3 regions of the Plantactinospora sp. WMMB782 genome follow, and region 2 is predicted to be linked to each of the others. Evidence: riboswitches for the same ligand, from Rfam matches in the RefSeq annotation. Region 2 holds a riboswitch; each other region holds the start of a gene.

Region 1 (9,420 bases), 110 kb from region 2:
ACCGTCGCACGGCCGCGGATGATACACAGTGGATAAGTGTCCGGAGGGGTCAGACCTCATCAGGAAATTTGGGTCAGATCTTTTTCTTGCGCGTCGTCGACAGGTCTGAGTATTCAACCCCCGGTGGAACCGGTCCTCTGTTTTCCGATTCACCGTTGGGGCAACTTGGTTCTTCAACATTCACCGGCGGTGGCGGGGTAGTCGCGGCAGGGCGTGGGGAACGCAACCGGACCGCAGCAGGGCTTGTCAGCGCGGGGCTTCGGGGGGCAGCCGAGTGAGCTGAGTGGTCAGGAGTCGGGGTGCTTCGGCGAGTGAGGGGCCGTACCAGGTGAGGTGCCGTCCGGAGACCAGGGCGCAGGGGGTGTCGGGGAATGCGTCGGGGCCGTCGGTGGGGGAGAACGGGTAGGGCTCGTCGGGTAGTACGACCAGATTGGGTGCTGCGGCGCGCAGGTCGTCGAGGGATGGCCGAGGATACCGTTCGGTGGTGTCGGTGTAGAGGTTGCGTAGGCCGAGCCGGAGTAGCACGTCGGAGGTGAAGGTGTCGCCGCCGGCCACGATCCACGGACGCCGCCAGACCGGAACGATGACGGTGCGTGGCGGGATGGCCGGGGTGACGGCGGCCCAGGCGGCGTGGGCCCGAGTCAGCCACTCCGGCTCCCCGCCGCCTAGGTTCCGGAGCAGGTCGGCGAGTTCGTCGAGGGCCTGGTCGACAGTGCGGGGATAGGTGAGCCGAACCCGTACTCCGGCCGCCTCGATGGCTTCGGCGTCCGAGCGCCGGTTTTCCTCGATGTTCATCAGCACGACATCGGGGCGAAGGGCGAGGAGGCGGTCGAGGTTCGGGTATTTGCTGCCGCCGACGCGGGGCACGTCCAGGTCGGCGGGGTGGGTGCAGTAGTCGGTGGCGCCGACGAGGAGTTCGGGCAGGGTGGTCGCGACGGCTTCGGTCAGTGACGGGACCAGGGACACCACTCGCATCGCCGTTCCTCCTTATTTGGGCTGGTACGGGCCTATTCTGACTGGTGCCGCGAGCCCGCGGAGCGGGGCTCGCGGCACCACTGGCAGAGGGCGTTTAGAGGGCCCGCTGCAGGAGTTGGCGGCGGTGCGGCCAGGTTATGACCCGTATCGCAGGTAGATGACGTCGCCGATGGTGATGGTTCCGCCGCGGGTGGCGGTGGTCGGGGTGCCACCGTCGCGGGATGCCTTCCAGGTGGTGGTGCCGGTGTTGGCGAGTCCGTTGATCGCGGTGATCGTGCCGGTGCCTGAGTTCGGGGTGACGGCGGTGACGCAGCCGGTCGGTGTGGCGCTGGCGGCGGCGGTCAGGACGGCGCCGAGGGTCGTGGTGGCGGCGGTGGGGGTGAAGGTGACCGCGCAGGGCAGGACGGTGGTGCCGTTGTCGACGACGAGGGTGACCTTCGCCGGGATGCCGGCGGTGAACCCGCTCGCCGCGACCCACCTGGGGGCGCCGGCCGTGACCGGGGTCGGTGGTGCGGCGGTGAACCCGCCGCCGCCGAGGGCGCGGACGGCGTCGACGGAGGCGTAGCCGGAGGGGCTGGTGTCCGACGGCAGGTACTTGAAGCCGCCGCTGGCCATCTGCTGGGCGCGGAGGAAGTCTATCGGGGTGCGCCCGGCCGCGGTGGTGAAGTCGACGCCTTGGTGGGGGATGCCGCAGGCGTTGAGGCCGGAGACGGCCCAGCCGTTGGAGTCGGTGTTGGCCCCGAACATGGAGTTGAACGCGCCGGTCGTGTTGATCAGCTTGCTCTTGAGGAAGGTCTTCGCCTGGACCACGTCGGTGTCGGTGTTCGGTACCCCGGCGACGCAGAGGGCGGCCATGGCGGCGCCGGTCATGTCGATGTCGCTGGGCGCGGCGAGCTGTGACGGGTTGCCTTCGGCCTGGTTGAAGTTCCAGCCTCCGTCGTTGTGCTGGTTGTTGCGGATCCTGGTGACGGACAGGTCGAGCAGCCGTTGCGGGATCCGGGCGTTGCCGGTCTGGGTTTTGGCGCCGGCGAGGGCGAGGACGGCGAAGACGGTGCCGTTGAAGTTCGCCGGTGGACCGTAGTAGCCGGCGGTGCCGGTCTGCCAGTAGCCGACCACGTCGGCGATGAGGTTGCGGGAGGCGGCGACGCGGGCGGGGTCGATGCCGGCGGCGTAGGCGTTGAGGATGCCGCGTTCGTAGTCGGTGACGACGGGTGAGCCGCCGGGCCAGGAGGCGGCGCCCAGGTGGGTCTGGTACGCGGCGCGGGCGTTCTTGGTGGTGTCGCCGCCGGGGTAGACGTCGACCGGATGGGTGCCGGCGGCGGCGAAGGCGCTGAACGCCCACTCCAGGGACAGGCCGGCGCCGGCGTAACTGCCGTCCGGGGCTTGCAGGGTCTTCAGGTACGCGACGCCGTTGTTACGGGCGGTGGTGATCTGGGCCTGGGTGGATGTCGCGGCGGCCGGTACGGCCACCACCACCGTCAGGGCGGCGGTAGCCAGTGTGGCCAGGGTGAGGGTGAGGGGTTTACGGCGCATCGGGTTCCTCCGGTTCGGGGCTCGACTCGGCCCCGGAACCCGGACCGGATGGCGACCGGCGGGAGGGTGGGGCGGGCCGGACCCATGGGCGCGTGGGACGGATACCGCAGGTGGCGCGTCGCCGCGCGGGTGTTCGGGCTCGGGCGCGAAGTCGCACCCCTACCGTTGCGCGTCAGCCCCGGACTTGTGACCGGGTTCCCCCACACGTCGACGGCGGTGACGCTACGACAACGATCAACGTCGCGCTGTTACCCAGCCGACATCGGTCGGCGATTGACGCTGGCAAGACCACTGTGTTGCGATGAAGTGCTCCAGCACCCAGGGGAAGCCGGTCAAATCCCGGCACTGGCCCGCAGCCGTAGGTTCCGCAGCGTCGGGACGAGTCGGATTACCTGGCTGGAGATGCGTCAGCGTCGTCGAGGTCACGATGCGGGTACCGCACCGGGCAAGACGCCGGGGCGGCGGCCGTATCTACGCCGCTACCTCTGGAAGAGTCGCCCATGCCGTCCCTCACCCGCCGCTGGTCCCGCCTCTGGACCGCCGTCACCGCACTGCTCACCCTCACCGTGACCGGGGTGGCAGTGGCGGCCGTGGCCGCCGCCGATCCGATCGAGGCGTGTACGCCGAGCCGCGGTGCGATCGTCGCCGTCGACTTCCGCCCCTGGAACGGTCAGGTGCTGCGCGGTTGCGACGCGACCCCGACGACCGGATTCGAGCTGTTGCACGAGGCCGGGTTCACCACGACAGGCACCGCGCACGACGGGCCGGGCTTCATCTGCCGGATCGGCAACGCCGGCTTCGACGGCGGCACGCAGTATCCGACGCCGGAGCGGGAGGCGTGCCAGCTCACCCCGCCCGCGTCCGCGTACTGGTCGTACTGGTACGCGCCGCCGGGGCAGGCGGGTTGGACGTACAGTCCGCTCGGTGCGATGGGGAAGGTGCCGGGCCCGGGTGAAGTGCAGGCGTGGGTCTACGGCGGTACCGACATCGGCGGTACGACGGGCCGGCCGACGTTCACCCCGGACGAGGTCCGGGCCGCCGGCCCGACCCCGTCGCCGACCGTCTCCCCGACCGCCGGTCCCGGCGGGCCGGGCGCCCCGCCGACCGAGGCGCAGGTCGCCGCCGCAGCCTCTTACCTGGTCGGGAAGCTAACCGATGGTGACCACGTGTACAACCCCGACGGGGAGTTCGTCGACTACACCCGCACCATCGTGGTCGCTACCGGCCTCGCCGCCTCCGGCGGACAGGACCCTGCCCTGACGAAGATTCGCGACTACCTTGTCGCGCACGTCGACGCGGCGGTCTTCCCCGACGGCACCGGCGCGCTGCCGAACCAGACGAATGCCGCCAGCCTCGCACTGTTGACCATCATCACCGGCGGCGACCCACGCGACGTCGACGGCCGGGACCTGCTGGCGGTGCTCACCGACCGGGTCTGCGCGGGGGCCGACGTCGGCGCGGGCTGCACCGCCGCCGGGGACTTCGCCGGCTCGTACGCCCCGTCGACGCACGCTTTCGCGCTGCTTGCCCTGGACCGGGCCGGGATCACCCCACCGCAGGCGACCGTCGACCGGCTGCTGCAGTGGCAGTGCGCCGGGGGAGGCTTCGCCGACTCGCTGATCGCACCCGGCGACCCGTGCACCCCCGATCCGGCGAACACCGGCGCGGCGCTGCTCGCCCTGTCCGCCCTCGGCGGCCACAGCACCGAGATCACCGCCGCGAAGACCTACCTGACCGGGGCGCAGCAGGTCGACGGCGGCTACCTGCCCTACCTGGGCGCCGGTGCGGCGGAAAGCTACACCACCGCCTTGGCGGCGCAGGGGCTGCTCGCGGTCGGGGCGGCGGAGCCGGTCGCGGCGGCGCGTGGGTTCCTCGCCGCCCGAACCACCGCCGACGGCGGCCTGACCGCGGACGCGACGGTCACCGAGTCGGATCTGGTCGCGACCTCGGGCGCGCTGCCCGCCCTGGCCGGGCAGAATCTCGCCACCCTGACGCACCGGCTCGGTGGGGAGCCGCCGCAGGGTCCGACACCGGATCTGGCCAAGGGTGTGGCGTGGCTCGTCGCCCCGACGCAGCTCGTCGACGGCCGCTACTACGAATCGTTCCCCGGCTTCCCCGAGTTCGGGCTGACGATCGACGGGGCGTTCGCGCTGGCCGCCGCCGGTCTCGACGACGCCAAGCTGGCGGCGATCACCGACTTCATCCGCGGCGGTGGGAAGGTCGGTGACAGCGAGTTCACCGTCGACACCTGGTTGGGGATCGGTACCGAGTTCCCGTCCGGCGGCGCGATCGGCAAGGTCGCCGTCCTCGCCCAGGCCACCGGCCACGACCCGACCACATTCGGCGGCCACAATCTGATCACCGCGCTGCGGGACATCACCTGCACCCGGGCCGACCAGGCGACCGGCTGCGCCGCTGCCGGGAACTACCGCAACGCACCGTCGGTGTTCGCGCAGGTCCTCGGCATCATCGCCCAACTGCGGGCCGGACAGGCACAGGACGCCGCCGCGCCGATCGGATTCCTCAAGAGCCTGCAGCGGGCCAACGGCGCCTTCCCGAGCCTGATCCCGGCCGAGGGCAGCGGCGACGAGGTCGACAGCACGGCGATGGCCGCGATGGCCCTGGCGATGCTCCCCGACGACCCGGACGCCGTCACCGCCGTCGACAAGGCCCTGACCTGGCTCACCAGCCAGCAGCAGGCCGACGGCGGTTTCCCCGGCGCGGCCGGTATCTCCACCAACTCCACCGCCCTCGCAATCCAGGGGATGACGCTGCGACGCGGCACCTACACCCCTCAGATCGGCAAGGCGCTGGCGTTCCTGGCCAGGCAGCAGAACCCCGACGGCGGGTTCAACGTCGCCTCCGACGGACAGGCCGGCTCCGACGTGCGCGCCTCGACCCAGGTCGTCGGCGGCGCGACCGGAATCTCGTTCGGCACCCTGCTACGCGACGTGCACGACCTCAACCCCACACCGTCCCCGTCCCCGTCGCAATCACCGTCCCCGTCGACCTCACCATCCCCGTCGCCGTCGGTATCCAGCGAACCGAGCGCGACGCCGCCGCCGGACGCGATGCCGGTGACCGGCGGGTCGATCATTTCCCTGGCACTCGCCGCACTGCTCCTGATCGTCGCCGGTGTGGTCCTGCTCCTCCTCGCCCGCCGACGCCGCACCATCACCGACACGGCAGGCCCGTCATGATCCGCCGTATCGGCGCCGCCGTCGCCGCCCTGGCCGTGCTGCAGACGGCGGCGCTCATCGCACCGGCGGTTGCGTATGCGGCGCCGCTGCCGTTGGGTCAGTGCACCACCCGCTCCGGGGTGATACTCGCCGTGGACTTCAGCCGGTGGGGCGGCCCACTGCTGCGCTCCTGCGGCACCACCCCGACCACCGGCTACCAACTGCTGAACCAGGGCGGTTGGAAGACCGCCGGCACCGGACACGACGGACCGGCGTTCATCTGCCGGATCGGGTACTCCGGCTTCCGCAACGGCACTCAGTACCCGCCGCCGACCGAAGAACGGTGTGTGCTGACCCCGCCGGCGTCGGCGTACTGGTCGTACTGGCACGCCGATCCCGGCGCCAACAGCTGGGAGTACAGCCAGCTCGGGGCGATGAGCTACAAACCGAAGCCGGGCAGCGTCGACCTGTGGATCTTCGGCGGGACCGACATCGGCGGCACCAAGGGCCGGCCGACGTTCAGCCCGGACAGCGTCCGGGCGCACAACACCGCCCCGATCCCGAACGCACCACCAGCCCCGGCTCCGACCACCAGCCGGCCCGCCCCCGCCGGCAACCCGCCGCCAGTGCAGGCACCCCCACCACCCGCCACCAGCGACGGCGTTCCCACCACGGCGCCAGTGCCGACCGGTCCGGCCGGCATTCCCGGCACGCCCCCGCCCACCGTAGGGTCGTCCGGCTCGGCGTACCCGAGCGCGTCGCACAGCGGCGCAGGCTCGACCAGCACCGAGGACAACGGCGGCCCGACGGTCGTCGACGCCGTACCCACCCGGGCCGCGCCGGCCGAGCGCGGGTCGGCCGGGCCGCTGCTTATCACCGTCGGTGTACTCGTCCTGCTCGGGATCGGCGGCGCGGTACTCGGCTGGCGCCGCCGCCACACCGACCCCGGCCTTGTACCGCCGGAGGAGCCGGCGCCGTGACCCGCAGTTCCATCAGCACGCGTCCGCGCGTGGCGTCCGGGCCGGCGTGAACACCGCGGGACTGCGCGCCGCGCGGCTGCCCCGAGGGCTGCACCCGGTCGCCTGGTGGCTCTGGGCACTCGCCCTGGCCACCGCCGCCAGCCGCACCAGCAACCCACTGCTGCTGGCCCTCGTCTTCGCCGTACTCGGCTTCGTCGTCACCGCCCGCCGCACCGACGCACCTTGGGCGAGGGCGTTCCACTACTACCTGATCCTCGCCCTGTCGATCATCGTTATCCGGGTCGTGTTCCGGATCGTCTTCGCCACCGGTGTCACCCCCGAGGACCACGTTCTGTTCCGGCTCCCACACCTGCCGACTCCCGACTGGTACGCCGGTATCCAGATCGGCGGCCCGGTGTCGCTGGAGGCGACCCTGTCCGCCGCGCTGGACGGGCTGCGGCTGGCCTGCCTGCTGTGCTGCATCGGCGCCGCGAACAGCCTCGCCAACCCGAAACGTGCCCTGAAGGTGCTGCCCGGCGCCCTCTACGAACTCGGCGTGGCCGTCACCGTCGCGCTCAGCGTCGCACCGCAACTCGTGGAGAGCGTGCAGCGGGTCGCCCGCGCCCGCCGGCTACGGGCCGGCCGGTCCCGGGGGCTGCGGGCGGTACGGGCGATCGCGTTGCCAGTGCTACACGACGCCCTGGACCGGTCCCTGCGGCTGGCCGCCGCGATGGACTCCCGAGGCTACGGCCGCACCGGCACCGCCACCCGCACCTCCCGGCGTCTCACCGGGGCCCTGATGCTGACTGGGATGGCCGGCCTGTGCGTAGGCGTCTACGGGCTGCTCGATCCGAGCGTGCCCCGCTCCGTCAGCCTCGGCGCCCTCACCGCCGGCATCGTCCTAAGCGTCATCGGCCTGGCCGTTGGTGGGCGGCGGGTCTCCCGCAGCCGCTACCGCCCCGACCCCTGGCAGTGGCCGGAATGGGTCGTCGCCGGCTGCGGCATCATCACCGCCGTCGTCCTCACCGCCGGGACCGGCTACGACCCCGCCGAACTCAACCCCGGCCTGTACCCGCTGGCGTGGCCGACCCTGCCCCTGCTTCCCACCGCCGCGATCCTCCTCGCGGCGCTGGCCGCGTTCGCCGCACCCCCACCACCCCGCCCCAGACCGATCGCCGTGCCCGCCGGAGCCCACCCGTGATCCGCTTCGACCACGTCGCCATCACTTACGCCGACACCGGCCGACCGGCGTTGCGCGACGTCACCCTCACCATCGACGAAGGTGAACTGTGCCTCGTCGTCGGGCACACCGGCTCCGGCAAGTCGACCCTCCTCGGCGCGATCAACGGCCTCGTCCCGCACTTCACCGGCGGCACCCTCACCGGCCGGGTCACCGTCGCCGGCCGGTCCACCGCCGAGCACCCACCGCGCGAGTTCGCCGAACTCGTCGGCGTCGTCGGACAGGACCCGGTCGCCGGGTTCGTCACCGACACCGTCGAGGAGGAACTCGCCTACGGCATGGAACAACTCGCCCTCACCCCGACGATGATGCGGACCCGGGTCGAGGAGACCCTCGACCTGCTCGGCCTCGCCGACCTGCGCCACCGGGGCCTGCACGAACTGTCCGGCGGACAGCAGCAGCGGGTCGCGATCGGCGCCGCACTCACCGCCCACCCCCGGGTACTCGTTCTCGACGAACCGACCTCCGCGCTGGATCCGACCAGCGCCGAGGACGTCCTCGCCACGATCACCCGCCTCGTGCACGACCTCGGGATCACCGTCGTCCTCGCCGAACACCGCCTCGAACGCGTCATCCCGTACGCCGATCGCCTCATCCGCCTCGACGGCGACGGCACCGCCACCCACGGCGACCCGGCCACCCTCCTCGCCGACAGCACCGTCGCCCCACCGATCGTGCACCTCGGCCGCCTCGCCGGCTGGACACCCCCACCGCTGTCCGTCCGCGACGCCCGCCGACACACCGCCACGCTGCGGGTGCGGTTGCCGGCCACACCACCGCTTCCGCACCGCACCCCACCCGCCGACGGAGAGGTGGCGCTGACCGCCGGGGGAGTGGTGGTCCGGCACGGCCCGGTCGTCGCCGTCCGCGGGGTCACGCTCACCCTCGACGCCGGCGAGGTGGTGGCGTTGATGGGCCGCAACGGATCGGGCAAGTCGTCCCTGCTGTGGGCGTTGCAGGGCGCCGGCCGCCGCGCCGGCGGCACCGTCCGCACCGGCGGCAGCGACCCGGCCAAGCTGTCGCCCGTCGACGCGCGACGCCTGGTCGGCCTGGTGCCACAGACCGCCACCGACCTGCTCTACCTCGACACCGTCGGCGCCGAACTCGACCAGGCCGACCGTGACGGCGCCACCCCGGGAACCGCCCGGCGGCTCCTCGACGACCTCGCCCCCGGCATCGCCGACACCGCACACCCCCGTGACCTGTCCGCCGGACAGCAGTTGGCGTTGGTCCTGGCCATCCAACTGGCCGTCACACCCCGGGTGGTGCTGCTCGACGAACCGACCCGAGGACTCGACTACACCGCGAAAGCTGCCCTGGTCCGCACCCTGAACCAACTCGCCACCCAGGGGCACGCGATCGTCGTGGCCACCCACGACGTCGAGTTCGCCACCGCCGCCGCCGACCGGGTCGTGGTGATGGCCGACGGTGACATCGTCACCGACGGCCCCGCCCCGACGGTCCTGACCGCGTCACCGACGTTCGCCCCACAGGTCGCGAAGATTCTCGCCCCGCTGCCGTACCTCACCGTCGG
Region 2 (10,525 bases):
ATCGTCGGCTTCGACGACAGCATCGCCGCCGTCTGCACCAACCCGCCGCTGACCACGATGCGCCTACCGGTCGAGGAGATGGCCACCGCCGCCACCCGCCTCCTCCTCGACGGCGTCCCCGCCGCCGGTCACCGTCAGCAGTTCCCGATCGAACTCGTCACCCGCGCCAGCACCCCCGCACCAAGTTACGGAACGCGGGACAGATGAGCCTGCCCGAGCAGGTCGAAGCCGCCGCCCCGGCGCCCGACCCACCCGTGGCGCGTTCCTCGGCACTGCGTCTGACGCTCACCTCGCCGCTGCACCGCGGTGCGACCATCGCGGTCTTCCTCGGCGCCGTCGGGTTCTCGGCCGCCGCACCACAGATCGCGTCGTTCCTGGTCAACGACCTCGGTGCCTCCCTGCGCACCGCGGGACTGTTCTACCTCACGAGCCTGACGGCACCGGTGGCCGGCTATCTCGTCGGCCGCAGGTCGGATCACACCGGGCGCCGGCTGGGCCTGTTCCGGTGGTGCGCCGTCCTGGGCTTCGTCGGCTGGATCGGCATCGCCTACTCGACACAGCTGTGGATGCCGTACGTCATCAGCGCCGTCATCGGCGCGTTCGGCGGCGCCGCCACCTCCCAACTGTTCGCCGCGATACACGACCACCTCAAGGCACACCCCAACCCGAACAACGACGGCGTCGTCGCCGCGGTACGGATGGCCCTGACCGGCGGCTGGGTCATCGGTCCCGTCGCCGGAGCCTTCCTCGCCGCGCACACCTCGCTGCGCACCATGCTCGTCGCCACCGCCTGCTGCACCCTCGCCCAGATCATCCCCCTGGGAACAATGCGCACCGCGCCCATCGACGGCGGCACGTCGCAGTCGCCGGAACCACGGCCGACCGCCCCCACCACCAGAGCGCTGCTGCCACTGCTCACGTTCACCGGGCTGTACGTCCTGGTGTACCTCGGAGAGCCCATCAAGTACGCCTACCTGCCGATCTACATGACCAGACAGCTGGAGTTCCCGGCCGGGCTCAGCGGAGCGATCATCGGCATCCAACCGCTGGTCGAGATCATCCTGATGCCGCTGGCCGTCCTCGTCGCCCGCAGAATCGGAATGATGCGCCTCATGGTGGTCGGCGCCGGCGCCGGAGTAGCAGCAAACATCTGCTTCGCTACCACCGGCACCGCCGCCGGTCTGTTCACCGGTCAGGTCCTGATGGGCGCGGTCTGGGGTGTGTTCGCCGCCCTCGGGATCATCGTCGCCCAGCAGCTACTACCGACCGCCGTCGCGACCGCCTCAGCCATCTTCATCAGTTCCACCGCCCTCGCCTCCGCGCTCGGCGGTGCCGCCGGAGGACTCGGCGCCACATCCATCGGCCTTCCCCTCGTCTTCCTCATCCCCGCCGCAGCCGGCCTCCTCGCCACCACCGGCCTCGCCCTGATGGTCCGGACAGAGTGCAGGCAAAACTAGGACTACGCCAACGCGCTGTGCGCGAGCGTCGCGAGTCGGACCCGAAGTTGCTGATCTGGCTCCTGGGTGAGCAGCCCAGTCGGGCACGTGCCGAGTACATCACCGCCACTCGGACCGGTTTCCAGGGGCGCGACGAAGCCTGCGGCCCGTGGCGTGGGAGCGGATCGGCGGGGGACCGCCAGCTTGGAGAAGCCTTGAACTATCGCCCCGATGCCCTGCGCTTCGCCGCTCTCTCGGATCGGCTACCGGTCGGCCATGTGCTACGCCTGAGCCGCAGGCCGGCTGCTCACCGGCGGTCTGACTCCAGGTGGCGGCTCTTGAGTAGTCGGCAGGCCGTTGCTAGCAGTGCATAGGTCACCTTGGCGGCATTTACGAACTCGTTGTCGTTGATCGACAAGACCACGCCCTTACCGCCCGGGATCTCCGTCTCCGCACCACGATCGGCGCCTCGCAGCAGGGCCCAGGCAAGTCCGTGCTCGAAGCCCGACAGCAGCCGCCAGGTACCTTCCAGGAACACGGCGAAATCATCCTTGCCTCGCACGAAGTTCAGTTTGAGCAGTTCTTCGGCGACATTGATCCTCTGGTGCACGCGGTCGAACGACTCCCCGAGCGCGGCAGCCTCGGACCGGTACACGGCCAGCTGGCCCTGCTCCTCCTTGCGCTCGGCGTCCTCAACATGCCGCCGTGTCTGCGGCAGCCGCTTGAACACCGCCCGATGCTTACGCCGCTGGTAGAAGTCCTGAACCTCACTGCGTAGCCCGCGCAGGCGACGCTCGCGCCCGGAGGATGGGTCGATGATCCAGGTCGCGAAGAACGACGCTTCGAAGATCGGCCGCAGCAGACTCCACGGCGCCCACACTGTCGCGCCCCGATGTTCCAGCAACGCGAGTAGCGCCTCGTGGTTGTCCCTGGCCACGCCGAGGTACCGCTCGACCGCCATGTAGGTCCGGGGGCCGGCGACCTGCGACTCGTCGAAGGCACGATCGGACAGCAGGCGCGCCTCGGCCAGTGCCGGGAGGCTCTCCAGCGTCTGGAACTCGCTGGCGAGCATTCCCCAGTATTCGGGCAGGTTGCCGAGGTCCATCAGCACGCCGGTCGGCTGCGGTCTACGCACGGCGGGCAGCGTACGCCGTATTGGCCGTACGGCTCGAACAGTTATCCGCTCAGCTGGGCGCTCCTGACCGTTGATGACGGATCGGCGGTCACGTGGAGGCAGCCATCCGCGTGTCTGTGGATCGAACGTCTCTGGCTCACATTCGGTGGTAGCAGTGAGTAGCGGTACGAAACCGCCCTCGACCAGGGATCATTACTGCCTCTCGGGCCACCCGAACCTGGGCCGAAATGTGGAGGGCAAGATTGTGTAGTACGGCGGTGCCGGCCCGTGTCGCTACGTACGGATCGCTTGCTGAATTACCCGATCGACGCCTGTTCCCGAGGGGAGATTGCGGCAGGGCGACTGCCGGGAGCTGTCAGCGGGTGGTGCGCGGCTCCGGCAGCACGAGTGGTGTTCCGGTGGTCGGATCGACGATGACGCGGGCCCGTACACCGAACACCGTCTCGACCAGTCGCGCGTCGACGACCTCGGCGGGCGGACCCTGGGCGAGTACGGCGCCGTCGCGCATCGCGACGATTTCGTGGGCGTAACGGCAGGCCATGTTGAGGTCGTGCAGCACGGCGACGACCGTGCGGCCGGCGGTGTTGAGGTCGGTGAGCAGGTCGAGGACCTCGAGTTGGTGGGCGAGGTCGAGGAAGGTGGTCGGTTCGTCGAGCAGCAGCAGGTCGGTGTCCTGGGCGAGGGCCAGGGCGATCCAGACGCGTTGTCGCTGGCCGCCGGAGAGTTCGTCGACGGGTCGGTCGGCCAGGTCGGTGACGCCGGTGGCGGCCAGGGCGGTGCTGACCGCCTGTTCGTCGGCGGCCGACCACTGCCGCAGCCACGTCTGGTGCGGATGTCGTCCCCGGGCGACCAGGTCACCGGCGGTGATGCCGTCCGGGGCGACGGGCTGCTGCGGCAGTACGCCGATGCGGGCGGCGACCTCGCGGGTCGGCAGCCGGTGGATGTCGCGGCCGTCGAGCAGCACCGTGCCGGTGTCCGGGCGGAGCAGTCGGGCCAGGCCGCGCAGCAGCGTGGACTTGCCGCAGGCGTTGGGTCCTACGACGGCGGTGATCCGGCCGGGCGCGATCCGCAGGTCGAGGCCGGTGACCACGGTGCGGCCGTGGTAGCCGAGGCCGAGCCGGGTGGCGCGTAGTTCGGTCATTCTGTCCTCCCGACGCGGTTGGCTCTGGCCAGCAGCCAGACGAGCAGCGGGGCGCCGAGGACCGTGGTGAGCACCCCGACGGGCAGTTCGGTCGGGGCGAGGACCCGGCGGGCGGCCAGGTCCGCGCAGCCCAGCAGCGCGGCACCGACCGCGGCCGAGGTGACCAGGGCGAGGCCGCGCTCGCGGACGAGGCGGCGGGCCAGTTGCGGCGCGGCCAGGGCGACGAACGCGATCGGGCCGGCCGCCGCCGTCGCCACGGCCGCTAGGACGACCGCCGTGGCGAGCAGCCCGACCCGGGCCGGTTCGGCTCGGGTACCCAGGGCGAGGGCCAGGTCGTCGCCGAGTTCGAGGGCGCGCAGCGACGCGGCCAGCCGCAACGCCACCGGCAGCAGCACCGCCACCGCGAGCACCACCGGCAGTACGTGCCCCCAGGACCGGCCGGCAAGGCTGCCGGAGAGCCAGACCGCGGCCTGCTCGGCGGTGTAGACGTTGGCGGTGTTGAGCAGGTACGCGGTGACCGACGTGAGCATCGCGGTGATTCCGATGCCGACCAGCACGAGCCGGTACCCGGTGACGCCACGGCGCCGGGACAGCAGATAGATCGCCACGGCGGTGGCCAGGGCGCCGGTCAGCGCGCCGAGTGCGACGGTGGCCGGGCGGGCGGCGACGATCACGACCAGGAAGACCGCCACGGTGCCCGCGCCGGCGTTGATACCGATGATGTCCGGGCTGGCCAGCGGGTTGCGTACCACGCGCTGCACGATCGCCCCGGCCAGGCCGAACGCGGCACCGACGGCGATCGCGCCGAGCGCGCGGGGCAGCCGTAGGTGAAGGATCACGTAGGAACTGCGGCGGGTCGTGCCCGGGCCGCCGGAAAGCACGGCGAGGATGTCGGAGACCGGCAGCGGGTAATCACCCAGGGTCAGCGAGGCCACCATCGCGGTCAGGGCGACGACCAGCGCGACCACGGTGACCGCGACGGCCCGCGCATCGACCCGCGCCGAGCGGCCGGCGATCCGCAGGACTTTCACAGCTCGGCCAGCCTGCGGCGGCGTACCAGGGCGACGAAGAACGGCGCGCCGGCGATCGCGGTGACGATCCCGGCCTGCAACTCCTGTGGCTTGGCCACCACCCGGCCGAGCACGTCGGCGGCGAGCAGCACCACCGGCGCCAGCACCGCCGCGTACGGCAGCAGCCACCGGTGCGCCGGCCCGACCAGCGCCCGCGCCATGTGTGGCACCGTCAGCCCGACGAACGCGATCGGACCGGCCAGGGCCACCGCCGTGCCGGCGAGCAGCACCACCGCCAGGGCCGCGGTCGCCCGGCCGGCGGCCAGCCGCTGCCCGAGCGAACGGGCCATGTCGTCGCCGAGCGCGATGGCGTCCAGCGCCCGCACCGACATCGCCGCCAGCACCGCCCCGGCGGCGAGGAACGGCAGCGCGGCTCCGATCACCGAGATGTCCGCCGCGGTCAGCGCGCCCACCGACCAGTACCGGTAGGAGTTGAACGTGTTGACGTCCAGCAGCGTCAGCGCCGTGGTCAGCCCGCCGAGCAGGGCGGTCGCGGCCGCACCGGCCAGCGCCAGCTTCACCGGGGTGGCCCCGCCGCGACCCAGCGAGCTCAACGCGTACACCCCGGCGCCGGCCAGCGCCGCCCCGGCGAAGGAGAACCACACCCAGCCGCCGAAGGTGTGCACGCCGAACACGGAGATCCCCAGCACCACACTGAGCGCGGCGCCCGCGTTGACCCCGAGCACCTCCGGCCCGGCCAGCGCGTTGCGGGTCAGACCCTGCAACAGGCCGCCCGCGACGCCGAGGGCCGCACCGGCGAAGATCCCGACGAGGGTACGGGGGATCCGCAGGTATTGCACGATCCGCTGCGCGTCCGAGCCGTCCGGACGCAGCAGGGTGTCGAGGACCGTGCCCGGGCCGATCGTCTCGTTGCCGACCAGCAGGGACCCGCACACGGCCGCCGTCAGCACGACGACCGCCCCGGCCAGCCCGGCAGCCCGAGCGTTCAGAACCGTTCCGGGTGCAGCAGCTTCGCCAGGGTCGCCACCGCGTCGGCGTTGCGCACCCCTGGCGTGATCTCGGCGAACGTCACCGCGTAGATCCGGCCGTTCCGGATCGCCGGTACGTTCGCCAGCGCCGGGTCGGACCTGAGCCCGTCGATCACGCTCTGCGCGCCGTCCGGGCCGATGTCGGCGCCGCAGCAGGCCGGCACCACGATCACCTCCGGCTTGCGCTTGATCAGCTCCTCGGTGCCGATCCGGGCCAGCCGGCCGGGTACGTCGGCGAAGACCTGGGTGCCGCCGGCCTTCTCGATGATCGTGGTGGCCACGTCCTCGGTGCCGAAGACACGCAACTCGCCACCGCCGGGCCGGTTCAGCATCGCCACCGTAGGCCGCCGCACCCCGGTGAGCCTGCTCTCGACGTCGGCGACGGTCTTCCTCATCGAGGCGACCAGCGCCTCGGCGCGAGACGTCGCTCCGAGAACCCGCCCCAGGTCGGTCAGGTCGCCGTAGACGCCGTCGAGCGAGACGTCGTTGTCGGCCAGCGACTTCTGGCCCTGCCCGTCCGTGGTCGGGCAGTACTGGGTGAACAGGTACGAGCCGATGCCGATCTTCTCCAGCTCGGCCCGGGTGCCCAGGCCCTCGGTGGTGAAGGCGCCGGTGAAGCCGGAGACGACGAAGTCCGGGTCGAGCCGCAGCACCTCCTCGCGGCTCGGGTACTCCTCCGGGTAGTACGTCGGCTTCTGCTCCTTCGGCTGGAACTGCGCGGCGTACTCGGGCAGCAGCGGATTGTCGAGGTAGGCGGCTCCGACCAGCCTGTCGCCGGCGCCGAGCGCGTACACCGCTTCCACGCCGTTGTGGAACGCCGCGAAGATCCTGGCGGGCGGGGTACCGGTCGGTACCCCGACACCGCAGTTGGTGACGGTGGCCGCGCCGCTGCCGGAGCCCGCCTCGGGTTCGGCGTCGCCGCCGGCACAGCCGGACAGGGCGACGAGCATGACGGACAGTGGCGCGGCAACGCGCCAGGACATGAGGGACCGCACAGCGCGCACGCGCATCGCAGACCGCCTTCCAGCACCTCGTGGACGGGTCGTCGGTGCCGTGGCCGGTTTCCTGGCTGACGGGCGGTGCGCCGCCGGCCGGCCTTCCCAGGCGAATCGCGCCCAGTGACCTCGTTGCCCGACGAGGGCCGACGGCTGTCCCGTTCACAGTGGCGAGGGCCGCGCCGGTTTCACACCGGCTTCCCGAACACCACGGCGGGGCCCATGCTAATCGCCCCGGTGGGGAGTCCCGTCCGGGCGGCATCCGGCGAGGCGCGGGTCACGTCGGGAACCACCGTGGTGTGCGGGCCGGCCGACGCGGGACAGCGCGGCGCGCAGCCCCGGGATGTCCCCGCCCCGGACAGAGGCGGAGGGCCCCACGCAGAGGCGAAGGGCGGCTTGGCGCGGGCGGCGCGGTCGGCGGAAGCGGAGGGTGGCCGCGCCGCCGCCGTTCACGGCTGAACGGACGTGTCGAGCTGGCCTCGGCCGAGCAGCACCAACCACGTTCCGCCGGCGACCGCCATCAGCAGGCCGGCTCCGACGGCGACGAGTCCGGGCGGAAGCCGGTCCACCAGGATGCCGCCGACCAGGGACGACAGGGCCAGGGCTGCGGTGGCGGTGGCGGTCCACAGGGACATGAGCCGGCCGCGCATCGCGTTGTCGGCGTGGCGCAGCAGGACGGCGATGGCCACCGGACCGTACAGGACGTCGGCGGCGGCGGCGACGGCCCAGCAGGCGAGGGCGAAGCCGACCACGGGTGCCAGCCCGAACGCGCTGGTGGCCAGGCCCTCGCAGAGGCAGGAGAGGCCGAGTACCGTCAGTTGCCCCCGGGCGGGCAGCCGTTGGATGCGGGCGGCGGCCGCCAGCAGGACGGCGGCTCCGGTGACCCCCTGCACGGCGTAGAACCAGCCGACGCCCCCGTTGCCGAGCTGGTAGGTGCGGGTGGCGAGGAAGGTCATGGTGACGATCGTCGCGCCGAGGCCGAGGCAGAACACGGCCTCGACGGCCAGCAGGGCGCGGATCTGCCGGTGCCGCAGCGCGTGTCGGATGCCGGCGACGAGGGCGGTCAGGATGCCGTCCTTCCGGGCGCTGCCGGTGTCGCCGTGACGCTGGCCGCCTCGGGCGCGCAGGGTGCACAGGGTGGAGACGGCGAATGACGCCGCGTTGATGACGAAGGCCCAGCGCCAGCCGAACAGGGTCACCGCGGCCGCTCCGGCCAGGCCACCCACCGCCTGGAACAGCAGTCCGTTGACCTGCACCAGGGCGCCGAACAGCACGTACTCGTCGGGCTCGACGAGGCTCGGCATCCAGGCGTTGCGGGCGGCCTGGAAGGTGAAGCTCGTCGCGGCCGAGACGAATGTCAGCGGATAGACCAGCCAGATCCACCGGGGACTGTCGGCGAGCAGGAACGCGGCGGCGAAGCCGGCGAGGGCGAGGTCGGTGACGACCATGAGGGTGCGCCGGTCCATCCGGTCGGCGAGGACGCCGGCGAAGCCTCCGATCAGGACGCCGGGCAGGTACCGCAGCGCGAGGGTGGCGCCGGCCGCGACGCCGGCGCCGGTGTGCTGGTAGACCATCGCGAACACGGCGACAGCGCTGAACCAGCCCCCGCACACGCTGATCAGGTTGCCCAGCCACAGCCAGCGGAACTCGGTGCGGGCGGAGAGGACGCGGAGCAGGCCGGGTGCGGCGACGGCGGTCACGCGCCGAGCTTAGTGAAATCGAACTCCATAACCAAGGGTGTTGACAACCATTTTCAAGTACTGGCATGGTGGAGCCGGTCCACGGTCGGTGATCGGGGGCTAACCGACGGAGGGAGTGGCTGTGCTGGTGCGACGGCGGCTGCTCGGCCTGCTGGCCGAGGCGCCCGGACCGGTCGCCGTCACCGTCGCATGTGCCCTGGCCGCCACCGGTGCGGCCATCGCGATGGCCGTCGCTCTCGCCGAGGCGCTGCGCCGGGCGGCGGACGGCCAGGCCGTCGGGCACCTCGCCGCCCCGTTGGCGGTCGCGGTGCTCGCGGTCGCCGCCCGCAGCATGCTGCTGTGGGTACGCGACCTCGCCGCGACCAGGACGGCCGCAGCGGTGAAACTGCGACTGCGTGACAGGGTGACCCGCCGGCTGCTGGAGCTCGGTCCCGGTGGGACGGCGGGCCGCCCGGTCGGCACCATCCACACCGCCGTCGCCGACGGTGTGGAGGCACTCGACGCGTACGTCGGCTTCTACCTGCCGCAGGTAGTGGTGAGCGTCACCGGACCGGCGCTGGTCGTGGCGGTGCTGGCCGTCGTCGACCCGGTCAGTGCGGTGATCGTCGGTGTCGCGGTCGCGCTGTTGCCGCTGGCGCGGCCGGTGTTCCGCCGCCTGCTCGGTCGGCGCGGCAAGGCGCACTGGGCGGCGTACGAGGCGTTCGCCGTCAAGATGCTCGACGCCCTCTACGGCATGACCACGCTCAAGACCCTGGGTGCGAGTGGCCGGCACGGCGAGCGGCTGCGGGCGGAGGCGGCCCGGGTCTACCGGGCGACGATGCGGGACCTGGCCGCCTCGGCGACGGTGTACGTCGCCACCGCGCTGATCACCACGGCCGGAACGGCGTTGGCGGTCGCCGTCGCCGGGCTGCGGCACGCCGACGGGGCGGTGGACGCGGCGGCCGTACTGCTGGTGCTGCTGCTGGCCGCCGAGGCGTTCCGGCCGCAACTGGAGTTGCAGAACTACTGGCACGAGGGGTTCTCCGGAATGGCCGCCGCGGACGGCATCTTCGCGCTGCTCGACGCGCCAGCGCCGGTCGGCGAACCAGCCGAGGCGCGGGCGGTGCGCGGGGACGGCGGACCGGTGCAGGTGCGGTTCCGGCAGGTCAGCTTCACGTATCCCGGCTCCGACCAGCCGGCGGTGGTGGAGGTGGACCTGACCCTGCCGGCCGGCCGCACCACCGCGCTTGTCGGGCGTTCCGGTGCCGGGAAGTCGACCCTGGCCGCCCTGCTGCAACGGTTCCACGACCCGAGCAGCGGTGCCGTCGAGGTCGACGGCGTCGACCTGCGGCACCTCTCGCTGCGGCAGGCGCGGGCGCTGACGGCGGTGGTGAGCCAGGAGGCGTACCTGTTCCACGGCAGTGTGGCCGACAACCTGCGGATGGCTCGGCCCGGGGCGAGCGATGCCGACCTGACGGCGGCCTGCCGCAGGGCGCGGATCCACGACGAGATCGCGGCCCTGCCGCAGGGCTACGCCACGGTCGTCGGCGAGCGCGGCACCCGGCTCTCCGGCGGGCAGCGGCAACGGCTGGCCATCGCCCGCGCCCTGCTGGCCGACGCCCCGGTCCTCGTCCTGGACGAGGCGACCTCCAGTGTGGACGGCGCGACCGAGGAGCGGCTGCGGACGGCGCTGGCCGAGGCGACGGCGGGGCGTACCACGCTGGTCATCGCGCACCGGCTCTCCACGGTGGCCGGCGCCGACCAGGTGGCGGTGCTCGACGGCGGCCGGGTCGTCGAGTACGGCGCCCCGGACGACCTGCTCGCGACCGGCGGGGCATGGTCGCGACTGGTCGGGGCGCACGCGGGGGCGGCGCGGTGAGCTGGCAACCGGGGCTGCTCGGCGACACCGGGCCGGGCCGGCGCGGTACGGCCGGACTGCTGCGGGTGTTGGCCGCGTACCGGTTCCCCTACGCGCTCTCCGTCCTGTTCGGAGTACTCAACCAGGGCGCCGGGATCGCCGCGCTGACCCTGGGCGGCTACCTGGTGGGGTTGGCGCTGACCGGGGCGGCCACCTCGCGGC
Region 3 (10,525 bases), 100 kb from region 2:
GGTGTACCTGGACGACGACGAGGCCGAGGCGCTGTGGCGCAAGATCGGTGTGCCGGCGGAGCGGATCGTGCGGCGGGGCAAGGCGGACAACTTCTGGTCGATGGGGATCCCGGGGCCGTGCGGGCCGTGTTCGGAGATCTACTACGACCGGGGCCCGGCGTACGGCCGGGAGGGTGGTCCGGCGGTCGACGAGGACCGCTACCTGGAGTTCTGGAACCTCGTGTTCATGCAGTTCGAGCGGGGTCCGGGCACCGACAAGGAGAACTTCCCGATCCTGGGCGACCTGCCGGCGCGCAACATCGACACCGGCATGGGCCTGGAGCGGATGGCGGCGATCCTGCAGGGCGTCGACAACCTGTACGAGATCGACGAGGTGCGGCCGATCCTGGACCGGGCCGCCGAGCTGACCGGCCGGCGCTACGGCGCGAAGTCGGGGCACGCGGCGAGCGAGTCGCATCCGGACGACGTACGGCTGCGGGTGGTCGCCGACCACGTGCGGACCGCGTTGATGCTGATCGGCGACGGGGTGACCCCGGCGAACGACGGCCGGGGTTACGTGCTGCGCCGGATCATGCGGCGGGCGATCCGGTCGATGCGGCTGCTCGGCTGGCAGGAGCGGGCACTGCCGGAACTGCTGCCGGTGGCCCGGGACTGCATGTCCCCGTCGTACCCGGAGGTGGCGACCGAGTTCGACCGGATCTCCTCCTACGCGTACGCGGAGGAGGACGCGTTCCTGTCCACGCTGCGGGCGGGTACGACGATCCTGGACACCGCGATCGCCGAGACCCGTACGGCGGGTGGGGCGAAGCTGTCGGGTGACAAGGCGTTCCAGCTGCACGACACGTACGGCTTCCCGATCGACCTGACCCTGGAGATCGCCGCCGAGCAGGGCCTGTCGGTGGACCAGGACGGGTTCCGCCGGTTGATGGCCGACCAGCGGTCCCGGGCCAAGGCCGACGCGCAGGCCCGCAAGACCGGCCACGTCGACCTCTCCGCCTACCGCACCGTCCTGGACGCGTACGGGCCCACCGACTGGCTCGCCTACGAGACGCTGCAGACCGAGGTCCGGGTGCTGGACCTGCTCGGCCCGCACGGCCCGGTGCCGGCCGTCAGCGAAGGCGACGTCGTCACCGTCTTCCTTGACCGGACCCCCTTCTACGCCGAGTCCGGCGGCCAGGCCGCCGATGCGGGGGTCATCATCGGGCCGGCCGGCACCGCCGAGGTCATCGACGTGCAGCGACCCGTCAAGGGCCTCATCGCCCACCAGGTACGCATCGTCGACGGCGTCATCACGATCGACGACCGGGTGCAGGCCGTTGTCGACCCCGACTGGCGCACCGGCGCCCGGCAGGCGCACTCCGGCACCCACGTCGTCCACGCAGCGTTGCGGCAGGTTCTCGGCCCGACCGCGTTGCAGTCCGGCTCCTACAACCGGCCCGGCTACCTGCGCCTCGACTTCCCCTGGCGCGGCGCCCTGTCCACCACGACCCGCAGCGAGATCGAAGAGGTCGCCAACAGCGCGATCCGCGCCGACCTCCCGGTCGCCGCCCACTACCTGTCTCTTCCCGACGCCCGCAAGGCCGGCGCCCTGGCGCTGTTCGGCGAAACCTACGACGAGACCGTCCGGGTCGTCGAGATCGGCGGTAACTGGTCCCGCGAACTGTGCGGCGGCACCCACGTGACCAGCTCGGCGCAGATCGGCGTACTCGCCGTCACCGCCGAGACCTCCGTCGGCGCCGGACAACGCCGTATCGAGGCTGTCACCGGGATCGAGGCATTCCAGTACCTCGCCCGCGAACGCGACCTGGTCACCCAGGTCGCCGAACAGCTCCGCGCACCCCGCGACGAACTACCCGGCCGCATCGCCGCGCTCGTCGGCCGGGCCAAGGCCGCCGAACAGCGCGCCGAACGCCTCCAACGCCAACTCCTCGAAGCTCAAGCCACCCGGCTGGCCAGCACACCGCTGTTCGTCGGCGGCTACAACTATGTCGCGACGGCGGACCCGGCGGACGCCGATCCGCGCCAGCTCGCCGAACTGATCCGCGATGCCCTACCCGCCGACCAACCCGGCGTCGTCGCGGTCGCCGCCGGAGCCCGGATCGTCGTCGCCGTCAACCCTCGCGCCCGCGACAACGGCGCCTCCGCCGCCGACCTGGTCAAGGCACTGCCCGGCGCCCGAGGCGGCGGCTCCGCCGCCCTCGCCCAGGGCAGCACGCCGGCCGTCGACGCCTCGGCCACCCTCGCCAGCGTCGCCGACCTGCTCAGCGACGCACGCCAGCGGGTCTGACCACTTGCCGGCCGTCCCTAACCGCTGCCGGCGGCGCACCTCGGGCAGCGGCCGAACAGCGCCAGCCCGGTGCCGCCGAGGTCGAGGTCGCTGCACCGCTGCGCCTCGGCGACCGCCGACGCGAGCGCGGCGGCCTGGATCTCGGAGTGCGACCCGCACCGGTCACAGACCGCGTGCACGTGTGGACGCTCGTTGAGCCCGTACAACGCCTCGCCCGGCCACGGCAACGGATGCACCACCCCCAGCTCCGTCAGCGCCGCGACGGTGCGGTGCACAGTCGATACGTTCACCTCCGGCCGCGAGGCGCTGACCTGCTGGTGGATGGCGCCGACCGACAGGTGCCCGGACGCGTTGGCGAGCACGTCGACCACCATGGTCCGCGCCAGCGTCCGTCGCACCCCGGCAGCCGTAAGAACCTCCCACGTCCTCGCCGCCCGCCCTGCACCGTTGACCTCCACGACCCTGAACCTAGTCGCTACGACGTTCCGGTACGCAACTCCCACCCATCGTGACCTGCGTCAAGCACCCCCTGCAGAGACACGGCGCTCGTGGATCACGGGTGGGGGCGGCGTGGATGCGGATGCCCGCCGACCCGGGCACGGTTAGCCGCAGCGCGCGGCCCGAGGTCGTCGCCGACGGTGGTGGCGCCGACGACGACGGCGAACACCTGCCGCGCGATGTCGAGAGCCGGTGCGCCGAGACCGGCGGCGACCTGTTGTTCCAGGTCCGCCTCAAGCTGCCGGTCGATCTCGGTCGCGGTACGACCGGCCGTCGTGATGCGAAGCACCCGATGGCGGATGTCGCCGGCCGGACCGAACCGCCGAACGTACCCGCGCGCCTCCAGCGCCTCCACCCGCTGCGCCGCCTCCCGCAGAGCAACGCCCATCTCGGCGGCCAGGGCGCCGACCGAGGCGTCCCCTTCGGCCAGCGTGCGCAGGATCGGTACAAGACCGCGGTTGAGGCCGGGACACCCGGCCTGGTCCAGCCTCTCCGCGCGGTGCCGCTCGCAGGCATCCTCGGCAAGACGCAGCAACGCGATCAGATTGCGGTCGCCGTCACTCATTTCCGGGCCTCAGCCGAAGTGCCGGTCTGCCCGGCGCAGGTGGCCACGGATCCAGGCGGCGACCTCGGTGGCACCGTCGTCCTCGGCCAGTGACTGGAAGACGGTCGGCAGGTCGCCACGGCGGGCCCGGGCGTCACGGTCCATCACACCGAGATCGGCGCCGACCATCGGGGCGAGGTCGGTCTTGTTGACGACCAGCAGGTCGGCGCTGGTGACACCGGGTCCACCCTTGCGGGGAACCTTGTCCCCACCGGCGACGTCGACGACGAAGACCTGCAGGTCGACCAGCCCTCTGCTGAAGGTGGCGGTCAGGTTGTCGCCGCCGCTCTCGACCAGGACCAGATCCAGCGGGCCGAGCGAGGTCTCAAGCTCCTCGATCGCGTCGAGGTTGGCGGAGATGTCGTCACGGATGGCGGTGTGCGGGCAGCACCCGGTCTCGACGGCGCGGACCCGATCAGCCGGGAGGACGCCGTTGCGAAGCAGGAAATCGGCGTCCTCGGTGGTGTAGATGTCGTTGGTGACCACCGCGAGCCGCAACTCGCCGGCCAGAGAACGACACAACGCGGCGACCAGCGCCGTCTTACCGGACCCGACCGGGCCGCCGATACCGACCCGCAAAGCCCGCCCGCACGCGCGCAGCGGAGGGTGCGGGTCGACGCTCGGATCGGGATGGGTGTGCGGTACCTCGCCGGGTCCGTGCTCGGGTACTCCGGTGCTCGCGTGCTCCTGGTGTCGCCCCTCGGTGATCATCGGTTAGCCGGCCTCGTTTCAGTTCGCAGTCGGAGGGTGTTGAGTGGGGCAGTTGGCCCGATCGGACCCGGAAGGGAATCGTGACGTACGGGTCATGCCGGAGGCGGCACCGATCGCGACGTCGGTGTCGAACCGTGGTTCGCACTCGTGCAGCGCGCACCGTAGGCACTGACAGCGGAGCAACGCCGGTATGCGGCGACGTGTGATCGAGCGGCTCGTCCCCGGACCTTCGACATTGGTGCACAATATCGGCAGATGCAATCCGATCGCATCTGGCCGCACCGGTCACCTGTCGTCCGTGGACGGCCGAGAGCGCCCAGCGTCACGAAACGGTCGCCACGCAAGCGGCCCCGTCAGCGACCGCTCACCGCGCGGGTCGTACGTCGCCATCGCGAGCAGCGGCCGTCATCGGCCAGGACGAGTCAGCCAACCCAGGTCGGGCTGGCGAGCGGATGCGGCTGTCCGGTCCTGGCCGCGGGCACGGTGGCGACGGCGTGCAGGTGGGCTTCGGAGAGTACCCGTTCAGAAGTGGCGGCGAGCCCCTGAGGTCCGGTGGGTCAGCCGCGGCCCTGAGCCCGTGTGGTGATTGGCCGACCGTCGCGGAGGTGTTCGGTGACGATCTGGGTGGCGAGTTCCGGGTCGACGTGGGTGTACCAGGTGTCGTCGGGGTGGACTACGACGAGTGGTCCGAGGTTGCAGGGGATGAGGCAGCCGGTGTTGGTGACCAGGATGTCGTCGTCACCGAGCTGGTTGGCGGTGAGTTCGCCGCTGATGGTGTCGGCGATGTGGTTGGCGCCGTAGGCCGTGCAGCGTGGGCCCCGGCAGACGAGGACGTGACGTTGGTGCCGGGTGATGGTGGACCAGGCCGGGCTGCGGAAGGGACCGGGGTTGCCGGTCAGTGCCGTGGCGGGTTGGGCGAGCGCGGTGATGACGGCGGTGGCCAGGGCCGGCTGGGCGGCGAGTGGTGGGCTGACCGACACCTGGGGTAGGGGATTTCCGTCGGCGCGATCGACGGTCCAGTGGGCGTGGGCGCGGCGGATCCAGGTGTCGAGGTAGCGGTCCGGTGGCAGGTGGGTGGGAACGAGTACGACCTCGTGGGCGCCGTCGGCGCGGGCGGTGTCGAGCGCGTCGTGTAGGGAGGGTCCGGCTCCGTCGAGGAAGCAGGCCCGGACCGGTTCGTCGAGGGCTACGGATACGGCGGCGGCGAGTCGGTGGACGGCGTCGTGTCCGCCGGTATGGGTGACCGACCGGGCGACCAGCAGGATGTGTCGGGTCATGATGTCGGCGGGTGGTAGGTGATGGCGGGACGTCCGGTGGCGGGATGGACCGTGATGTCGGCGGCGACGTCGAACACGTCCCGCAACAGGGTCGCGGTCAACACTTCGGCGGCGGGTCCGTTGGCGGCGACCTGGCCGGCGCGGAGCACGACGAGGGTGTCGCAGAACATCGCGGCGAGGTTGAGGTCGTGTAGGGCGGCCACGGCGGTGATCCCGGAGCGCCGGACGAGGTGCATGAGTTGTAGCTGGTGGCTGATGTCGAGGTGGTTGGTCGGTTCGTCGAGTAGCAGCAGTTCGGGTTGCTGGGCGAGCGCGCGGGCGAGTTGTACTCGTTGGCGTTCGCCGCCGGACAGGGTGTGCCAGCGTCTGTCGTTGAAGCCGACGAGGTCGACCCGGGCCAGTGCCTCGGCGACCGCGGTGTGGTCGGCGGTGTTGTCCGACCAGCGGGATCGCCGGTGTGGGGTGCGGCCGAGGAGTACGACGTCGCGGACGGTGAGGTCGAGGTCAGTTTCGGCGTACTGGGCGAGCAGCGCCACCCGCCGCGCGACCGTTCGGCGCGGCATCGTCGCGAGGCTCTCGCCGTCGAGTGACACGCTTCCCCGCCCGGGTGCGGCGAGGCCGGCGACGACCCGCAGCACGGTGGTCTTGCCGGACCCGTTCGGTCCGAGGAGCCCGACCAGGGTGCCGGCCGGTACCGACATCGACACGTCCCGCAGGATGCGCGCGGCGCGTACCGAGTACGCGATCTCGACGACGTCGAGCATCAGCGGTCTCCGGTACGGCGGCGCAGCAGCAGTACGAACGCGGGAACCCCGATCATGGCGGTGAGGACACCGACGGGCAGTTCCCGGGGTTCGAAGAGCGTGCGGGCGGCGGTGTCGACCCAGATGAGGAAGATCGCTCCGGCCAGGACGAGTACGGGCAGCAGTCGGCGGTGGTCCGGGCCGGTGAGGAGCCGGACCGCGTGCGGCAGGATCAGCCCGACGAACCCGATCGCGCCGCTGACCGCGACGAGGGTGGCGGTGAGCAGGGCGGCGGTGACCAGGAGCAGCCAGCGGGTCCGGGTGACGTCGACACCGAGGCTGGCGGCGGCGTCGTCGCCGAACGCGAACGCGTTCAGCGCACGCGCCTGCCAGAGGACGACGACCAGCGCGCCGGCCAGGGCCGTGGCGGCGTAGCCGAGCGCGGTCCAGTCGGCCCGGCCGAGGGATCCGGAGAGCCAGAACGTGATCTGTTGAGTGGCGTGCGGGTCGGCCGCCCAGATGATCACGAACGAGGTGACGGCGGCGCAGAGTTGTCCGACGGCGACCCCGGCGAGGATCGTCCGGGTGGGGGTGAGCCGGGCACCACGGCTGGCAGCCGCGATGACGACGGCGAACGCGGCGAGCGCGCCGACGAACGCGCCGCTGGTCAGGGACCAGATCGCGGACCCGATGCCGGCGACGATGACCAGGACCGCGCCGAGCGACGCCCCGGAGGAGACCCCGAGCAGGTACGGGTCGGCCAGGGCGTTGCGGGTCAGGGTCTGCATCACCGCGCCGACGAGGGACAGCCCCGCCCCGACGGCGGCGGCGAGCAGTACCCGGGGCAGCCGGAGCTGCCAGACGATGTGGTCCCGCAGCAGCGGCACCTCGGCGTCGCTGAGCCCGAGGTGCCTGCCGATGACCGTCCACACCGTGCCGAACGACAGGTCCGCAGGGCCGACGGTGACCGCCGCCGCGACCGACAACACCAGTACCCCGCCCAGGCTGACGACCAGCGCCGCGACGCCGAGGGCACGGATCCGCCCGGGCGTCGACGGCGGCGGGTCGAGCGGCGCGGCGATGAGCGGCCGGCTCGCGGTGCTCAGCTGCCCACCCGGGCCGGAAGCGCGGTCAGGCCCTTGGCCAGCCGTTCGACGCCGAGCACGTTCCGGACCCCGGCGGCGGTCTCGGAGAACGGGATGACGACGAACCGCTGCCCGGCCACGGCCGGCAGATCCCGCAGCGCGGCGTGGCCGGTCAGGAACGTCCGCTTCGCCTCGGCGCGGTCCCACTCCGCGTCGACCAGGACGATGACGTCCGGGTCCCGTTCGATGACCTTCTCCCAGCTGGTGTCGCCCCAGCTTCCGGTGATGTCGGCGAACGTGTTCGTCACGCCGATCGCCGCGAGTACCATCCCCGGTCCGCCGCAGCAGGCGCCGACGCTCGGCGCGTCGGTGCCGGCGTCCCACCACAGCACCGAGGTCTCCTTCGCGTCACGGACGCTGGAGACGGCGGCGGTGATTCTGGCCTTCTGGCCGTCGATGAGGGCGGTGGCCCGGTCCGGTACGCCGAAGATCGCGGCGATGTCGCGAATCTCCCCGAAGACGTGGTCGATGGTCAACGGCGACGGCCGGGTCTCGGTCGGGCAGCCGGCCGGCGACAGGTACGTGCCGACGCCGAGGCCGGTGAAGGCGCCCCGGTCTCCGACCCCCTCGTCGCTGAACGCGCTGGCGAACGAGGCGTAGACGAAATCCGGAGTCGCCTCGATCAGCTTCTCCTTCGCCGGGTACTCCTTCGCCAGCACCGGGATCTTCGCGTACGCGGCCGCGTACTCGGGCAGGATCGTGTCGTCGAGGTAAGCGGTGCCGACCATCCGGTCCTGCAGCCCGAGCGCGAGCATGATCTCGGTCGCCGCCTGGTTCAAGGTCACCACCCGCGACGGCGGCTCGGCGACCCGTACCGGGACACCGCAGTTGGTGACGGTGACCGGACCGGTGGACGGCGCCGCCACCGGCGTGTCGGGATCGGCGGCGCAGCCGGCGGCCAGCACCGCGCAGATGACGACGATGGACAGTGGCGCGACGGCGCGCCAGGACGTACGGGGTCGCGTCGCGCGCTCGCGCATCAGGACCACCTTCCAGCACCTCGTGGACGGGTCGTTCAGTGCCGTGGCCGGTCTCCTGGCTGACGGGTGACCGTCTCCGGCCGGCCTTCCCAGACGCGAGCGCCCAGTGACCTCATGCGACGAGGGCCGGAGACTTCCCGATCACAGTGGCGAGGGCCGCGCCGGCATTCGACCGGCTTCCCGAGCACCACGGCAGCGCCACCCTAACGTTCCGACCAGCGGAAAGCCATCCGGGAAGCAGCATGAGACGGATCACGGCAGAGTCCTGACCACGCCGGGGTCGCGGTCAACGGACAATGCGGCGTACACCGAGGTCGATGACACCGGGGGTGCTTCAGCGACAGCCGCGGCCGGTGGGCAGCCGACTGGTCGATCCGTTGCTGAGCACGCCGCGAGTCAGATCGACCGCGAGTGCCGGGGCCGCATGATGCGACCGGTCAGCGCGGCCGGTTGGCCGACGATGCCGGGGCCTCCGGCGCTGATCCACTCCGTTACGGCGGTGAGGGTCGTGTCGTCGAGGACCTCGCCGAGCCACACCGGCACGCCACCGGCACGACGACCGGTGGGGGAGGGGTTGACCACGACGACATTCGAGCGCTCGCAGACGTCGAGGCAGTCGCTGGTGCGTACCCGGTGCCGGCCGTCGAGCGCGGTCCGCAGCCGCCGCACCTGGCCGTCATGGTCGACCTCGGGGTGCTTCCGGCTGCTGCCGCAACAGCAGCCACGGCAGACGGTCACGATGCAGCCGGCGGTGCCGTGCGTCGGTCGAGGCGTGTCCGTCATCGTGACGATCCGGAATTGGTGTGCCGGGCGAGTTGGCTGGCCGGTAGCTGCGGAGCTTGAGCGAGCGAAGGGCCGTACCAGGTGAGGTCGCGGCCGGAGACCAGGCCGCACCGTGTACGGGGAAGGGCGTCGGGGCCGTCGACAGCGGTGAACGGATAGGGCTCGTTGGGTAGGACGACCAGCTCCGGGCCGAGAGCGTGCAGGTCGTCAAGCGACGGCTGGGGGTAACGGTCGGTGATGTGGTTGTGGCGGTTGCGTAGGCCGGAGCGGTGTAGGACGTCGGAGGTGTCGGTATCGCCGTCGGCCACGATCCGAGGTCGGCGGCGACAGGTGGAGCGAACCTCTGCAGACGGTGTGGCGGCGGCCCAGGTGGGGCGGGCGGCGCCCAGCCATCCGGGCTTCGTGGAGGCGCCGAGCTCCTTTAGCAGGCCGGCGAGTTCGTCGATGGCCTGGTCGACGGTACGTGGATCGGTGCGTCGTACCCGCACACCCGCCGCTTCGAGAGCGTCCGTGTCGGTGCGACGGTTCTCCTCGACGTTCATGAGTACGACGTCCGGGCGGAGGGCGAGCAGCCGGGCGAGGTCGCGATACTTGCTGTTACCGACGGGGTACGTCCGGGTCGGCGGGGTGGGTGCGTAGTTGGTCGCGCCGACGAGCGTTCCGGCAGGGTGACCGCCACCGATTCGGTCAGCGACGGCACCAGGGACATCAGTCGCGTCAATCGTCTCCTCCTCACGCGTCGTCGTGGTGCGGGCGGCCTCTGTCCGCACCCGACGGCTGTCGGCTGCGGTGCCGACGCTATCGGAGTGGACTGCCCGGACTGCGCCTGCAGTAGCGCCCGAAGGCGAGGTCGGCGAGGCGGTGAAGTCGAGGGTTTCGTCGCTTCGGTGGGCATGGTGGCGAGGAGTGTTTCGGTCCAGTCGGTCAGAGGCCGGCGGTCGGGGTGGCGGATCAGTCTCAGCACCATCGGACCTGGGAGCGGTGCGGAATGGCGCACCGGCTATCTTCCGGGTTGGTGGAGACCCTGACGCGGATGGGGTAGATGACCGGCTCCACTGTTGATCAGGCCATCCGAGACGGCGACGTGGTCGTATACAGCCGTCGTTCGGCTGCCGGCGGGGGGACGCGGAGTGATCGAGGTTCGGCGAGCTTCCGTACCGGTGCTGCTCGCGCACACCGCGGCGTTGCATTCGTTGTACCGCGAGTCCTTCTCCGTACCGCCCTGGTCGGAGCCGGAGGAAAAGCTGGCGGCCTACCCCACACACCTACGGGGACAGCTCGACCGTCCTGGCGCGACCGGTTGTCTCGCGTTCGACGGCGCCGACCTGATCGGCGCGGTCTACGGCTGGCCGGCGCCGCCAGTGCTGGCGCGGAGTACAGAGTTCGAGGCGGCGGTCGCCGATGCGGTTGCGCCGGAGGCAATGCCACGGATGGTCGCCCCGTCGATCGTGGTCGCTGAGTTGATGGTGACCGGTACGCATCGGCGCCAAGGTGTCG

What was found. Region 2 has a riboswitch for cobalamin ahead of ACN28A_RS34545 (ABC transporter substrate-binding protein). Riboswitches for the same ligand answer to the same signal wherever they lie in the genome.
Region 1: another riboswitch for cobalamin. It lies ahead of ACN28A_RS34020 (prenyltransferase/squalene oxidase repeat-containing protein); the one in region 2 lies ahead of ACN28A_RS34545 (ABC transporter substrate-binding protein).
Region 3: another riboswitch for cobalamin. It lies ahead of ACN28A_RS34045 (ABC transporter substrate-binding protein); the one in region 2 lies ahead of ACN28A_RS34545 (ABC transporter substrate-binding protein).

What each region holds. Positions count from the first base shown of each region.
Region 1 covers NZ_JBMHMC010000007.1:7,164,368-7,173,787, reverse strand. The annotation lists gene ACN28A_RS34025 (helical backbone metal receptor) at 247-975, opposite strand; gene ACN28A_RS34020 (prenyltransferase/squalene oxidase repeat-containing protein) at 1,111-2,508, opposite strand; cobalamin riboswitch at 2,616-2,748, opposite strand; gene ACN28A_RS34015 (prenyltransferase/squalene oxidase repeat-containing protein) at 3,009-5,708, shown strand; gene ACN28A_RS34010 (hypothetical protein) at 5,705-6,667, shown strand; gene ACN28A_RS34005 (CbiQ family ECF transporter T component) at 6,714-7,847, shown strand; gene ACN28A_RS34000 (ABC transporter ATP-binding protein) at 7,844-9,420, shown strand, end outside.
Region 2 covers NZ_JBMHMC010000007.1:7,277,384-7,287,908, reverse strand. The annotation lists gene ACN28A_RS34575 (LacI family DNA-binding transcriptional regulator) at 1-207, shown strand, start outside; gene ACN28A_RS34570 (MFS transporter) at 204-1,457, shown strand; gene ACN28A_RS34565 (hypothetical protein) at 1,744-2,571, opposite strand; gene ACN28A_RS34560 (ABC transporter ATP-binding protein) at 2,927-3,712, opposite strand; gene ACN28A_RS34555 (FecCD family ABC transporter permease) at 3,709-4,743, opposite strand; gene ACN28A_RS34550 (FecCD family ABC transporter permease) at 4,740-5,693, opposite strand; gene ACN28A_RS34545 (ABC transporter substrate-binding protein) at 5,729-6,721, opposite strand; cobalamin riboswitch at 6,810-6,994, opposite strand; gene ACN28A_RS34540 (MFS transporter) at 7,216-8,466, opposite strand; gene ACN28A_RS34535 (ABC transporter ATP-binding protein/permease) at 8,588-10,324, shown strand; gene ACN28A_RS34530 (ABC transporter ATP-binding protein) at 10,321-10,525, shown strand, end outside.
Region 3 covers NZ_JBMHMC010000007.1:7,174,242-7,184,766, reverse strand. The annotation lists gene alaS (alanine--tRNA ligase) at 1-2,287, shown strand, start outside; gene ACN28A_RS34075 (Fur family transcriptional regulator) at 2,305-2,685, opposite strand; gene ACN28A_RS34070 (MarR family winged helix-turn-helix transcriptional regulator) at 2,841-3,350, opposite strand; gene ureG (urease accessory protein UreG) at 3,360-4,100, opposite strand; gene ACN28A_RS34060 ((2Fe-2S) ferredoxin domain-containing protein) at 4,658-5,377, opposite strand; gene ACN28A_RS34055 (ABC transporter ATP-binding protein) at 5,374-6,141, opposite strand; gene ACN28A_RS34050 (FecCD family ABC transporter permease) at 6,141-7,109, opposite strand; gene ACN28A_RS34045 (ABC transporter substrate-binding protein) at 7,223-8,245, opposite strand; cobalamin riboswitch at 8,274-8,452, opposite strand; gene ACN28A_RS34040 (hypothetical protein) at 8,642-8,983, opposite strand; partial or broken gene ACN28A_RS34035 (helical backbone metal receptor) at 9,025-9,737, opposite strand; gene ACN28A_RS34030 (hypothetical protein) at 10,159-10,525, shown strand, end outside.